One region of the Actinoplanes sp. NPDC021490 genome, then DNA from elsewhere that is predicted to be linked to it. Evidence: riboswitches for the same ligand, from Rfam matches in the RefSeq annotation. Region 1 holds a riboswitch; the other holds the start of a gene.
What was found. A riboswitch is a leader RNA that binds a small molecule or an ion and turns the genes downstream of it on or off. The one in region 1 is predicted to bind cyclic di-AMP.

Region 1 (7,179 bases):
ACGATGCTGCTCGGCACGTCCTCGCGCTCGGTCGGGGTGGACTCGCCCGGCTTGGCGGCGTTGTAGGGCGGGTAACTCGCCTGGGCCAGCACCTCGCCGGTCTTCACGTCGATCACCACGGCGCCGGCCATGGTCGCCTTGGTCTTCTTGCTCTGCTCGGCCAGGATGCGCTGCACCTCGTACTGCAGCTTGCTGTCGATGGTCAGCTGCAGCGAGGTGCCCGGCTGGGGCTCGGTGTACTTCTCGAACCCGCCCGGGATCGGCTTGTTCAGGTCGCCCTTGCCGATCTCGAACTGCCGTTCCCCGTCGGCGCCGCGCAGCAGCGAGTCGTAGCGGGCCTCGAGTCCTTCCAGGCCGGAGTTGTCGGCGCCGGTGAAGCCGATCAGGTTGGCCGCCAGGTCGGCGTTCGGCACGTCGCGCCGCTCGTCCTCCTTGACCACGATGCCGGGCAGCTTCATCGCCGCGATCCGGTCGCCGACCGAGACGTCGACACCCTGCTTCAGGAACTCGAAGCGGGCGTCGCCACCGCCGGGCCGCTTGTGCGGCGTCATCAGCGGCACGAGCTTGGACTGCGGGACGCCGATGATCGGGCTGAGGATGGCCGCGGTGTTCACCGGGTCCTTGATCAGCACGGGGTCGGCGCCCACGAACCGCGCCTCGACGCTGTGCGCGAGCACGGTGCCGTTGCGGTCGACGATGCTGCCGCGCGGGGCGGGCAGGCGCACCTCGGCCAGCCGGTCCTTGCGCAGGGCGACCAGCCGCTTCGCGTCCTCGGGCGACGCCGCCACCTGCAGGACCACCAGCCGGACGCCGATCATGGCGAACAGCGACAGCGCGACGACGGCGCCGATCCGCAGCCGCCGGGTGCTGTTGGCCAGGCGGGGCGGTTCGGCCGCGACCGCGCGGACGGCGCGGTCGACCCGCGGTCCACTCACGGTCCGCCGGGCTCCGGCTGCTTTTCCCGTACGCGGTGGGGCCGCCGGGCGACCCGTGCGGGCCGGCTTGGCCGCGGTCGTCCGGGCCGGCTTGGCCGCGGTCGTGCGCGCCGGCTTGGCCGCCGTCGTCCGGGCCCGTTCGCGGTCGGCGACAACCCGCCCGCCGGTCCGGCGCGCGGGACGGATCTCGTCCTCGTCGTCGTCCTCGATCTCCGGACGCCGGCTGCGCGGAGGCTGCTTCTTCTCCGGCGTCTTCCGTTCGGGCCGGCCGATCGGTTCCTCCGGCGCCGGGCGGCCGCGGCGCGGCGGCTGACCGCCGTCGAGCACCTGCAGCGCGGGCCGGAACGGATCGGAGTTGCGCGCGGCCCGCGGCGAGCGGGTGCGCTGGTCGCGTTCGGCCACAGTGCGGCCGCGCGGGGTGTAGGCCCGCGCGTCGCCGATGCCGCCGAACCCGCGGCTCTGCTTCCCCGTCTCGTCTTCCTCGATGGGCAGGTCACGAGACGTACCGCGCCGGGGCTGAGTGCCCCGGCGCGGTGGAGTGTCGTCGGCTCGCGGCGGCATGGGTGGCTACCGTCCCGTGCCGCCGGCGGGCGAGATGTTCTCGCCGCCCTTGTCGGTCACCACGTCGGGCTGGGTGATCGAGGGCGTGCCCCGCACCGGCTTCGGCACCCGAATGATCTTGCCGTCGGGCAGCCGCAGCTGGGCCACGTCCTGAATGTCGGCCCGCACCAGGCCGAGCCGGCGGGCCGCGGCGTCCAGGTTGCCGATGCTCGACGCCTCGACCAGCTGGTTGTCGAGATCCTGCCGCTGGTTCTCCAGCGCGCTGTTCTGGTTCTGCAGGTCGGCGATGCGGAACGAGTTCTCGTTGGTCTTCGTGTTGATCAGCAGGATGCCGAGCACCCCGACGATCACCACACCGATCACGCCCGCGACGAACGGGGCCCGCGGTCCACCGTGGATCGGTGGCGGCGGGGCGACCCGCAGGCGCGGCGCGGCCGGCTTGTCCGGCGTCGTGCGCAGCGGCTCGGCGGTCACCTCGATCTGCAGCGCGGCGGCGCCGTCGACCGGGGCCTCGACCTTGCGGCCGCCCCGGCCGGGCACGACGGGCTTGCGGTCGCGGCCCGGACCGGCGCCGCGGCTCCGCACGCCCTCGGTGTCACGAGTCGCGCGGACGCCCGGTGTGCGCGCGGCCCGCACCCCCTCGGTGTCGCGCGGGCCGCGCTCGTGGCTCGTGCGGCTGGTGCGGTCCGGCCGGTCGTCCCGTGCGGAACGTCGCTCGTCCCGCTCCCGGCGCGCGTCGGCCGCCGGCCGCGCGTCGTCCCGGCTCCGGGTCCCTGACCGGCGCGTGTCGGACGGGCGTTCCCGCTCGTCCTCGGCTCCGGCGAAGTGCCGCGCCCCCCGGCCGGCACTTCCCGGGGCGTCCGCATCGCGGCTCGACCCGGTCTCGCGCCGTCCGGTGGCCGGACGTCGCTCTTCCGCGGCCCGGCCCCCCGACCGCGGCGCGTGGGTGCGCTCGCTCATGCTTTCCCCTCCCCCTCTTCACGTTCCCCCGGGCGTAACCGCCCTTGTCCCCCGTGCGTTGTAGTCATTCGGGGCCGTTCGCGGGCGGCCCCGGGTGTTGCTGTTCCGTCGCGCTCGATGCGCTCGACCGCGCGCAGCTTGACCGAAGCCGCTCGCGGGTTGGCCATGACCTCTTGCTCGCTGGGCGGCTCCGACCCCCTTGTCAGCAGCCGCAGTGTCGGACCCGTCCCGGGCAGCTCGACCGGCAGATCGATCGGCCCGGTGCTCCGCGTCCTCGCCGTGAGGGCGCGTTTGACGATGCGGTCCTCCAAAGATTGGTAGCTCATCACCACAAGGCGCCCTTTCGGGGCCAAGGCATCCAAGGCCGCCGGAACGGCGGCCTCGAGCGTGGCGAGTTCGCCATTTACCTCAATACGTAACGCCTGAAACGTTCTTTTGGCGGGATTTCCACCCGTTCGCCGCGCGGCGGCCGGAATCGCGGCCTTGACCAGGTCGGCCAGCCGCGCCGTCGAGGTGAGCCGGCCCTTCTGCCGCTCGCGCACGATCGACGAGACGATCCGCGGCGCGAACTTCTCCTCGCCGTACGCCCGCAGGATCCGGACCAGGTCGCCCGGCTCGTAGTCGTTCACCACCTGCTCGGCGGTGATGCCCGAGGTCTGGTCCATCCGCATGTCGAGCGGGGCGTCCTGGGCGTACGCGAAACCGCGATCGGCCTCGTCGAGCTGCAGCGACGAGACACCCAGATCGAACAGCCCACTGTGGAACGCGGCCAGGCCGAGCTCGTGGAGAACCCGGGGCAGCTCGTCGTAGACCGCGTGCACCAGCCGGGCCCGCTCGCCGAACCGCTCGAGACGGCGCCGCGAGTGCGCCAGGGCCTCGGTGTCGCGGTCGAGTCCGATCAGGACCACGTCCGGATAACGCTCGAGGACCGCCTCGGCGTGACCGCCCAGACCCAGCGTGAAGTCGACGTGCACGGCGCCCGGCAGCCGCAGCGCGGGGTCGAGCAGCTCGAGGCAGCGCTCGAGCAGCACCGGCACATGCGTGCCGCGCAGCTCCCCCATGTCGACCCCCATCGCCCCACCCCGACTGTCACGCGCGCCCTGCCCGGCACCGACCTGCCGGTTGTTCGTGCCGACGCCCGCGTACGTCACCCGTTCCGCGGCGTTTCCCGGACGCCCGCCCGTACCGCCAGATCCCCATCCGCTCGTGCCCGTTGCCATTCGGGCTCGCCCTTGGCCGGACACGCGCCTGGCGCCGGGGAAGAGGCGCCAGGAGCGGGAGCGGCTGGAGATCTCGCAGTACGGAAGCAGCAGCGTCCGGGCCTTCGCGGGCCCAGTCGAGTGCCGTGCCTACAGTCCGCCGGGCAGCACCCCCTCCTCGATGTCGGCGAACTCGTCTTCGCTCGCCGCGAGGTAGTCCTCCCAGGCCTGCTTGTCCCAGATCTCCACCCGGGTGCTCGCGCCGATGACGACGAGCTCACGGTCCAGCGCCGCGTATTCCCGCAAGTGGCCGGGAATGGTGACCCGCCCCTGCTTGTCGGGGACCTCGTCATGCGCGCTGGCGAAGAAGACCCGGCTGTAGGCCCGTGCGGCCTTGTTGGTCACCGGTGCTTCCCGCAGCTGACCGGCGATGCGCTGGAACTCCGGCATCGGGAACACGTACAGGCAGCGTTCTTGCCCCTTGGTGATCACGACACCTCCCGCCAGCTCATCACGGAACTTCGCCGGAAGGATCAGCCGCCCCTTGTCGTCGAGGCGTGGGGTATGCGTGCCGAGAAACATCGGCCCCTACCCCCTGCCCCGGGCGGTTCGCGGTCCGCCTGTCAACTCGGGCCGGCAGGCCCCTCAGGTCTGTTCGACTTCGGCCCTGCCACTGCGCTCCACTCTACTCCACTTCCCTCCACCCGCAAGCCGAATGAGCGGGGTCGCGAAGCCGATTCGCAGACGAAACCCCAGCTCAACGAGGTGGGGCGGAAGTGGAGGGCCCGAGCATGATCAACCACGTCCGGTTTCCGACATCCTCCCGGCCACCCTGTCAAGAACCCCCTCAAACACGCCCGAACCGCCCAGACGACCACGATGTCAACCCCCTCCGGGGAGGAAAGTGGAGGACGCAGGGGGGTCGCGGTGGAGCGGGGCCTTCTATATAGGGCCGGACATGCAGGAACGCCGGGCCGCGTGGGGCGGCCCGGCGTCCGGGGACGAGCGAAGGGGCAAGCCTCGCCGCAGGGGCGGGCAACGGGGATCAGGGCGGGCTTGCCGCGTACGGGAAAGACGAGAGCGTGACAGCGGGACGCACCCGAACCGGGCACGTCCCGCCGAGTCAGGCTCGTCAGACCAGACGGCGAACCACGTAGTTGGAGCCGATCATCTTGCGCTTCGACACCCGCGCGCCGGTGTGCGGGGAGTCGTACATGTAACCGCTGCCGGCGTAGATGCCGGCGTGGTAACCGTACGAGCCGTTGCGGAAGATGATCAGGTCGCCGATCTGCTTGCTGCCCTTGGCGACCGACTTGCCGTACTTCTGCTGCGAGTTGGCCTTGTGGGGAAGCTTCTTACCGGCAGCCTTCTTGTAGACCCACATCGTGTAGCCCGAGCAGTCGAAGCGGGACGGGCCGGACGCGCCGTACTTGTACAGCGATCCGACGTGCTTCTTGGCTTCGTTGATGATCCTGGTCCGTACAGGCGCCGACTTCGGCTTGACGGTCACCGAGAACTTGCCGCCGGCCACCGCCTTGTAGGTCGGGGTGCCCACGTAGTAGGCCCGGACGGACCCGCTGACGTGCGGCTCGCCGGTCAGCGTGACGGTGCCGGTCTTGCCCAGCGTCTTGGCCGACAGGTTGACCCACTTGCTCTTGCGGAGCGCCTGCAGGCGGACGGTGCCCGAAGTGATCACCTTGCCGTTGGCCGGGTTGATGTACTTCGCGGTGACCTTGATCTTGCCGCCGAAGGTCACGCTCCGGGTGGAGATGGAGCTGCGGACCGACGGCTTGACCTTCGCGGAGGCGGACGCCGCCGTGATGATCGGCGCGGCGCTGGCCGCCGAAGGGGCGACCAACTGGCCCGCGCAGAGGCAGAGACCGAGGCCAAGAGACAGTGCGACGGCACCGGCGCCGGCCTTGCGGCGGCCACGGCTCGAACTGTTTTCGTGCACGGTAGAGATATCCCTCCGGCACGCCTGCGAGGTTAGCTGTCGGGTTCGGGCGGGAAGGTTTGCCCGGTCGCCAAAGCGACTTCACCCCAAGGTTCTCCGTGGTCACCACCGGAGCGGGTGGTGCGGAGTGGACCGGAAATGGTTCCCCCGTCCCTGCCCCCGTATGCCTTCTTGGTGTTCTGGTGCGGGTGGTCGCGTCGACCGGCCCGGGGCAGGGCTCGGCGTGAACCAGGTCGTTGCGAGTCAGGCAGCGGGTGCTGCCGGCCAGACCTTGCTACACCGATTTCCGGCGGCCCGGGGGAAGCGGTTCAGTAACAGAGAGTATTTGGCACATTGACCACTGTCCGATTTGTTACTAGGCGACAAGAATTGCCATCACCACTCGTGATTGGTGAATTACCGAGGGTTGAAGGTTACGGGTGAATCAGAACACATATTTGGCCGGCACCAATCGGGTGACGGAGACCGCAATTTCACTCTTCCGCCGTTCAAACCTTTCTCACCGGCCAAAATGGTTTCCTTCGAATGGTTGATCTCGATGCTCGCCGGCCGTGTTCCGGCCGCTCGCCGGCCACCGGATGCTCGGCAACTCGACGTAACAGCCGGGTCCGGTAACCTCGTCTCCCGTGACGGACGGGAAAATGCCCCTGCGGGCCAAGGTCGCGACCTCCGTGTCGAAAACCGCGGCCGCACTCTCCAGGGCCGCGGGACGCGGCGACGGCTCGGTGATCGGCGGCTGGATCGGCCTCAAGATCGACCCAGATCTGCTGGGTCACCTCGCGTCCGGGCGCGCGATCGCGCTGGTGTCCGGCACCAACGGCAAGACGACGACGACCCGCCTGGCCGCGGCCGCGCTGGGGGTGCTTGGCCCGGTCGCCACCAACTCGTTCGGCGCCAACATGCCCACCGGGCACACGTCGGCGCTGGCCAAGGCCGGAGCGACCCCGTTCGCCGTGCTCGAGGTCGACGAGCACTACCTGGCCCGGGTGATCGACGAGACCAACCCGCGCGTGGTGGCGCTGCTCAACCTCTCGCGCGACCAGCTCGACCGGGCCAAAGAGGTCGCGATGATGGCCCAGATGTGGCGCACCGCGCTCGCCGGACATCCCGATGTCGCCGTGGTCGCCAACGCCGACGACCCGATGGTGGTGTGGGCGGCCCGCGGCTCGTCGCACATCACCTGGTTCAGCGCCGGCCAGCGGTGGATGGACGACTCGTGGGTCTGCCCCGAGAGCGGCGACCCGATCGAGCGGGCCAACGGCGACTGGTGGTGCACCGGCTGCCCGCTGCGCCGCCCGCAGGCCCAGTGGCGCGTCGAGGACGAGGGCGTCATCGACCCGCGCGGCGACTGGCACCTGGTCAAGCTGCAGCTGCCGGGCACGGTCAACCTGGGCAACGCGGCCACCGCGCTGGCCGTCGCGGCCGAGTTCGGCGTCCGCCCCATCGAGGCGCTCCCCCGGCTGGCCACCGTGGCCTCGATCGCCGGCCGTTACGCGCAGGTCGACCGGGACGGCCGCAACATCCGCCTGCTGCTGGCCAAGAACCCGGCCAGCTGGCTGGAGGCGTTCGA
Region 2 (7,179 bases), on a different contig from region 1:
GCGACGTCGTTGAAGCTGCTGGCGCCCAGGTTGTAGCGGGCGATGCTGAGACCGAGGCCGGGCAGCGCGACGCCGTTGTAGCTGACCGTGCGGGTGGTGAAGAAGAGGTCGGCGAGGTCGTCGCGGTCGCCGAAAACGTTGGCCCACCAGGCGAGCGAGGTGCCCCAGCCCTGCCAGGTTCCGTAGTCGGCCGCGGGATCGACGGTGATCGTGGCATCGGCTCGCGCCGGCCCACCCAGGAGCGCGCCGCCGGCTACGCCCGCACCTACCGCACCGAGAACTGTTCTGCGCGTGACCATATGTTTACGTTAACATGACATAGAAGGGTGTCAATAAAAGGCCCGCCTCCCGGTCTCCCGGGAGGCGGACGTGGTCAGACGGAGAGGGTCCAGCTGGTCAGGGTGCCGGTGTCGGCGCGGGCGGCGTCCTGCACTCGCAGGGTCCACTTGCCGTTCGCGGTTTCCGAGGAGAGGTTGACCGGGAAGCTCTGGTCGATGTTGTCGGTGCCACCACCGGCCCGGTTGTGCAGCACGTAGGCCGTGCCGTCGGGCGCGATCAGGCTGACGATCAGGTCGCCGATGTAGGTGTGCTGCAGGTGCACCTCGACCGAACTAGCCGTCGAGGGGGTGGCCGCGCAGCCGGTCAGCTCGACCTCGTTGCTCACCGTGCTCAGGTCCGGGATCGGCAGCGCGGTGGCGTTGGTGGCCGTGCAGGCGGCGACGCTGCCGACGGTGACGGTCAGCGGCTTGGAGCGGGTGATCGACGGCGCCGCCGCGGTGACGGTGACCGGCGCGCTGGCCCGGCCGGCGTCGGGGGCGGCGCTGACCGTGATCGTGGTGGACTCACCGGCGGTGACGGTGGCCGGCTCGAACGAGACGGTCACACCGGCCGGGGCCGTGCCGGCGGTGAAGGTGATCGGCTCGGCCTCGCCGTTGACCAGCACGGTGGTCGCCGTGATGGTCTTGGACTCGCCGGGACCGACCGACGCGCTCGCGGCGGACAGGGCGAACGAGAAGTCGTTGCCGTCCGAGCACACCTCGTCGTTGCCGGCCACGTTGACCGAGGTCCACGCGGTCTGCACGGCCTTGTACTCGGTGCTGCAGGCGCCGTACAGGTCGGTGGCCGCCGCGAGCGAGTAGGCCCGTGCGGTGTTGGCCGGCGTCGACGTGTTGACGTAGCCGGTGTTCGAGACGAAGTACGCGTCGAGGGCCCGGAACCAGATCTTCGCGGCCTTCTCCCGGCCGATACCGGTGACCGACTCGGCGCTGCCACAGACCGGCGAGGTCCCGTACGCGGTCGCGCCCGAACCCTCGGCCAGGTTGAAGAAGAAGTGGTTGGCGACGCCGGAGGAGTAGTGCACGTCGACGCTGCGGGTGGAGGTCGACCAGCAGCCGTGCGAGCGCCCGTCGAGGGTCGGGTTGTACATGTAGCGCAGCGGCGACCCGTTGCCGTTGATGTCGATCTTCTCGCCGATGTCGTAGTCGCCGGCGTCCTCGGTGCTGCCCGCGTGGAACTCGACCATGCTGCCGAAGATGTCGCTCGTCGACTCGTTCAGGCCACCGGACTCACCCGAGTAGGTCAGCCCGCCCGGCACGACGTTCTCGGTGACGCCGTGCGACATCTCGTGCCCGGCCACGTCCAGCGCGACCAGCGGCTTGGCGTTGCCCGTGCCGTCGCCGTAGGTCATCTGGGCGCCGTCCCAGAAGGCGTTCACGTACGCGCTGCCGTAGTGCACACGCGAGGGGACACCGCGACCGTCGCCGAAGATGCCGTTGCGGCCGTGCACGTCCTTGAAGTAGTCGAATGTGACGGCCGCGCCGAAGTGGGCGTCCACGGCGGCCGACTGCCGGTCGGCGGGCGCGCCCGTGCCCCAGGTGTTGTCGGCGTCGGTGAACGTGGCACAGGCGCCCGACGTGCGGTTGCCCATGTCGCAGGTCAGACCGCCCCCGCGTACGGGATCGATCAGGTTGAACGACTCCCCCGCCGCGGTCGACTCGAGCGCCACCGGACCGGAGTAGATGCTGTTGCCGGTGCCCGCGACGTTCTCGATCTCGTCGTACGAGCCGGCGACCCGGCCGGTCAGCGCGTCCGAGATGACGTGGAAGCGCGACGGCGTCTGACCGTCGGGCTGCCAGCCGGTGATCACCGTTTCCCAGGACAGCTTGCCGAGGCCGCTGCTCGCGTCGACGAACAGCTCCGGCTTGGCGGTCCCGGTGATCGTGCCCTCGAACTCGGCCTTCGCCGCGGCGGCGGCCCGGTCGGCGGTGACCGACGGCTTGGTGCTCAGGCTGAGCGGCCGGGTCAGGCCGGCCGAGGCTCCGGCGAACTTCCCGGCCTTCGTACGGATGACCAGGTCGCCGCCGTAGACGCGGAGCCCGTCGTACGTGCGGGTGTAGCGGGTGATCCCGTTCCTGGTGCTGTAGACCGCGTAGCGGTCCTTGTCCGACTTCTTGATCGACGGTCCGGCCTGGTCGAGCAACGACGAGCCGGGGGTGACCGGCGCGGCGGACGCGGTAGTGGCGGTGACCACCAGGCCCCCACTGGCCAGGGCGATGGCGCCGGCCAGCGCGACAGCAAATCTCACGTTTGTTCCTCCCCACGAGCATAGACATCCACGTATGTCTATGTGAGAGATCCTCACAGTTCGTGGGCTCCAGCGGGGAAGAACCGCTTGTAAAGTTTAAGTTTCCATTTAATTCTGTCGATGTACAGCCGATCGGCCCGGGAAAGATAACGTGTGCCCGGCCCGCGACCGGGCCGGGCACACGGCCGATCAGAGGGCGAGCCGCTGACCGGGGAAGATCCGGCTGGGGCTGTCCAGCGTCGACTTGTTGAGCTGGTAGAGGGCCTTCCAGCCACCCTTGACGTGCTTCTTGGCCGCGATGGAGGCCAGCGTGTCGCCGGACCGCACGACGTAGTACTTGCCGGTGGACTTGGCGGGCTTCTTCGCGGCGACCGGAGTGGCCTTCTTCACTCCCGCCTTCTTGCCGCAGGTCGGCCAGGCCCCGATGCCCTGACCCTTCAGCACCTTCTCCGCGACCTTGATCTGCTCGGCCTTGGTGGCCTTGTTCGCGGTCGAGGCATACTTCGTGCCCCCGTACGCCTTCCAGGTGCTGCGGCTGAACTGCAGGCCACCGTAGTAGCCGTTGCCGGTGTTGATGCTCCAGTTGCCGCCGGACTCGCACTTGGCGACGGCGTCCCAGTTGACGCTCGACGCCTGGGCCGGCGACGCGGGGCCGAGCAGGCCGAACGCTCCGGCGACACCGGCGACCGTCAGGCCGAACGCGACACGGGTCTTCTTTCCGAGCTGTGCCATGACAGAACTACCTCCACGCCTGCGAGGTGAGCTGTCGGGTTCGGGCTGGGCTGCCCGGCCGCGAGACGCGGCTTCACCCCGAGGCGCGCCGGCGTCTCAATGCAGCGGCGCGCCGAGGAACTAGTGGGTCCCCCGCTCCATGCCTGGGTTCGTTTCCTCGCGGGCGGCGGCAGGATTCGGCGTTCCGCCCGGGGTGCCGCGATTGCGGACCGGCCGACGGTAACCACGCCGGGACCCGTACGGCCAAACTTGAAGGCTCAATCGTGAGCTTGTTCTCATCGGCCGGGAACCCGCCGGACCGATTCCCAGTCTCAGTTGTGTGATCCGTCTCCTGACAACGTTTGTCCTGGTCTGCGGCGTGTTGGTGACCGCCGCGTGCGGTGGCGGCAAGCCACCGGGTGATGCCGCTCGCATTCAGGTCGAGCTGGCCGCGGCCGACGCGGGCCCGGTGGCGCGGGCGGTCGGCCGGTTCGGCTTCGACCTGTTCCGCGAGGTCGACCGGGCGGACCGGAACACGATCACCTCGCCGCTGTCGGTGGCCGTGCTGCTGGCCATGGTCTCGGCCGGCGCCGAGGGCGGCACGGCGGCCGAGATGGCCCGGGTGCTGGGCCTGCGCGAGGGTCAGGACGAACGGGTCGGGGCGCTGCTGCGGGAGCTGGCCGACACCGACGAGGTGACGCTGTCGGTGTCCGACGCGCTCTACAACAACGGCACCCTCGAGGACGACTATCTCGAGTTCGTACGGCGCAGTTTCGGCGGCACGGTGGAGGATGTCGACCTGGGTTCGCCCGAGGCGGCCCGCAAGATCGACGACTGGGTCGACGAGAACACCGGCGGCCGCATCAAGGGCATCGCCCGCGAGCTCGGACTGCCCAGTGCGCAGGCGGTGCTCGTCCTGCTCAATGCGGTGTATTTCCTCGGAAAATGGCAGAACGAGTTCGAGACCGCGCGCGGCGAGAGGTTCACGACGCCGGGCGGCCCGGTCACCGTGCCGATGATGCATCTCACCGGCCGTTCGCTGCTCTACGCCGAGCGCGACGGCTTCCGCATGCTGCGTCTCCCGTACGGCGAAAAGGGGCGCTACGGCATGGAAATCATCCTGTCCGAGGACGGCACGACGGCCGGCGCCGCCCAGTGGCAGGCCCTGAGCACCGGTCTCGTGTCCCGCAAGTTCGAAGACGTCGCCCTGCCCCGCTTCGAGCTGCGCTGGGAGGGCGACCTGAACGGGCCGCTGCGGAAACTGGGCATGGTCACGGCTTTCGACCCGGGCCGGGCGAACTTCCGTCCGATGTCACCCGACGGCCGATGGCTCGAGAAGGTCTACCACAAGACGTACGTGAAGGTGGACGAGAAGGGCACCGAGGCCGCCGCCGTCACGGGCGGGGTCATGACGACCTCGGCCACCGTGAACCCGTCCGTGTTCCGTGCCGACCGGCCGTTCCAGTTCACCATCTCGGACCGGCAGACCGGCACGATCCTCTTCCTCGGAGCCGTCCGCGACCCGCGCTAACGCACCACCGTCACCGGGCATTGCGCGTACGCGGCGACGTGCTGGCTGACCGAGCCGAGCACCAGCCCGGCGAAACCGCCGTGGCCGCGCTTGCCCACGACAAGCAGGTCCTTGCCGGCCGACTCTTCGATCAGCACCTTGGCCGGGCGCCCCTGCCGGACCTGGGCCTGCACGGGAACCGGCGGATCCTCCCCCAGCTCTTCTTTGATCACCTGGAGCAGCTCCTCGGTGGTGACCTGGCTCGGCTCGGCCACCGCGTGGTCGGAAACACTGGGCCCACCCACCGGTGGCAGCAGTGTGTGCTCCCACACGTTCAGCACGAGAAGATCGGCGCCGTGATCCGCCGCCTCGGCCGCGGCCCAGATCAGGGCCTTGCGGCTGCTCGGCGATCCATCGACGCCGACAACGATCGTCGTCCATGTGCTCATAGCTCATTACAGGCCCGCCGTCGCCCGCCCGGCAATGTCGAGGCCGGAAAACGGCAGCCAGACGCACGTATCGACGTCTCTGCTTGCGGGTGTCCCGCGACGGGTTTAGCGTCGAAACGGAGTGTGTGATCTAGATCACTCACAGCACCATCTTCGAGGTCGAAGGGGAGCTCGCCCATGACCACTACGACGTCGGACACCGTCTCGACGGGATCCGGGGCAGCCGATCGCAAACCGCTGATGAGCGGGCCCGCCCTGCTGATGATGAACCTCGGTTTCTTCGGGGTTCAGTTCAGCTTCGGGCTCACCCAGTCCGCGGTGAACCCGCTGTTCCTGCTGATCGGGGCCAATCCCGAACAGCTGCCGATCCTCAACCTGGCCGGTCCGGTCACCGGTCTGATCATCCAGCCCCTGATCGGGGCGATCAGCGACCGCACCTGGCATCCCCGGTTCGGCCGGCGGAGACCGTTCATCGTGACCGGCGCCATCCTGTGCGCGATCATCCTGTTCGCGTTCCCGTTCGTCGGCGTGCTCTGGCTCGGCGTGATCTGCTTCTGGCTGCTCGACGCGGGCAACAACACCTCGATGGAGCCGTACCGGGCGTTCATCTCCGACCGGCTGCCCAAATCGCAGCTGGCGCGCGGCTTCCTGACCCAGAGCATGTTCACCGGCGCCGGGGCCGTGCTGGCCAACGTGTCGCTGTTCGCGCTGCAGAAAGTGGAGGCGCTGCAGACCGAGGCGGGCAACGGGGTCCCGTACTGGATGTTCGCCTGCTTCATGATCGGCACCGTCTGCATCCTGCTCACCGTGCTCACGGCCATGTCCCGTACGAGGGAACTGAAGCCCTCGGACGAAGATCTCGAGGAGATGGCCAACGCGCCCCGGGGGCTCCGGCCCGCCGTACGGGAAATTGCCGATGCCGTACGCGTCATGCCGGTGGCCATGCACAAGATCGGTGTGGTGTTCGCCTTCCAGTGGTACGCCATGTTCATCTACTGGCAGTTCCTGGCGGTGAGCCTGGGCGAGACGGTGTTCAACGCCAACCCCGAGCAGGGCGGCCGGGCCTGGGACGACGCGATCGCGTGGAGCGGCCTGGAGAACGGCGCCTACAACTTCGTCACCATGGTGTCCGCGCTGTTCCTGGTCGGCTTCGCCCAGCGGATCGGCGCCAAGCGGGTGCACGCCATCGCCCTCGGCCTGGCGGCGGTGGCGCTGGTCTGGCTCGCGCACATCGACAACCAGTACCTGGCTCTGGTCCCGATGATCGGCGTCGGCATCTTCTGGGCGAGCGCGGTCGGCGTGCCCTACCTGATGGTGGCCAGCATGGTCCCGGCCAAGCGCACCGGCGTCTACATGGGCATCCTCAACATGATGATCGTGGTGCCGATGCTGGTGCAGACGCTCACGTTCGGCTGGATCTTCGAGCACTGGCTGGACAGCAAGGGCAGCAACGCGATCATCCTGGCCGGCGTGCTGCTGGGGATCGGCGCCGTGGCCATGCTGTGGGTCAACCCGCCGGACGAGGCCGACGAGTCCCCGATCGTCCCGCTCGGTGGGCGGCGCAGCATTACCGTCTACGACCGCGTGGTGGTCGGTTCCGACGGCACACCCACCTCCCTGTACGCGGTGGACCGCGCGGCCGAGGTAGCACAGGCGGCCCAGGCCCGTCTCGTCGTCGTGACCGCCTACCGCGACGACGAGGACCCGCCGGCCGATCTGGCCGAGGGCACCCACCACGACCTGTACGGGGTCGAGGTCGCCCGCCGAGCCATGGGCAAGTCGGTCACCGGCCTGACCCGGGAACGCGCCCGCTACATCGAGCAGCTGCTGGTGCGCGGCGACCCGGCCCAGGCCCTGCTCGACACGGTCGGCAACAACCCGGCCAACCTGATCGTCGTCGGCAACCGCGGCCTGGGCGCCAGCCA

Region 2: it holds a riboswitch for cyclic di-AMP, as region 1 does, so the genes downstream of both, ACZ3I4_RS22040 (transglycosylase family protein) here and ACZ3I4_RS38380 (C40 family peptidase) in region 1, are expected to answer to the same signal.

The regions. Positions count from the first base shown of each region.
Region 1 is NZ_JBVHFW010000019.1:197,291-204,469, reverse strand. It holds gene ACZ3I4_RS38400 (peptidoglycan D,D-transpeptidase FtsI family protein) at 1-1,496, opposite strand, end outside; gene ftsL (cell division protein FtsL) at 1,503-2,456, opposite strand; gene rsmH (16S rRNA (cytosine(1402)-N(4))-methyltransferase RsmH) at 2,453-3,517, opposite strand; gene mraZ (division/cell wall cluster transcriptional repressor MraZ) at 3,806-4,237, opposite strand; gene ACZ3I4_RS38380 (C40 family peptidase) at 4,788-5,609, opposite strand; cyclic di-AMP (ydaO/yuaA leader) riboswitch at 5,616-5,796, opposite strand; gene ACZ3I4_RS38375 (MurT ligase domain-containing protein) at 6,251-7,179, shown strand, end outside.
Region 2 is NZ_JBVHFW010000008.1:59,186-66,364, reverse strand. It holds gene ACZ3I4_RS22050 (glycoside hydrolase) at 1-299, opposite strand, end outside; gene ACZ3I4_RS22045 (M4 family metallopeptidase) at 374-2,584, opposite strand; gene ACZ3I4_RS22040 (transglycosylase family protein) at 2,774-3,316, opposite strand; cyclic di-AMP (ydaO/yuaA leader) riboswitch at 3,319-3,478, opposite strand; gene ACZ3I4_RS22035 (serpin family protein) at 3,636-4,826, shown strand; gene ACZ3I4_RS22030 (universal stress protein) at 4,823-5,254, opposite strand; gene ACZ3I4_RS22025 (MFS transporter) at 5,432-7,179, shown strand, end outside.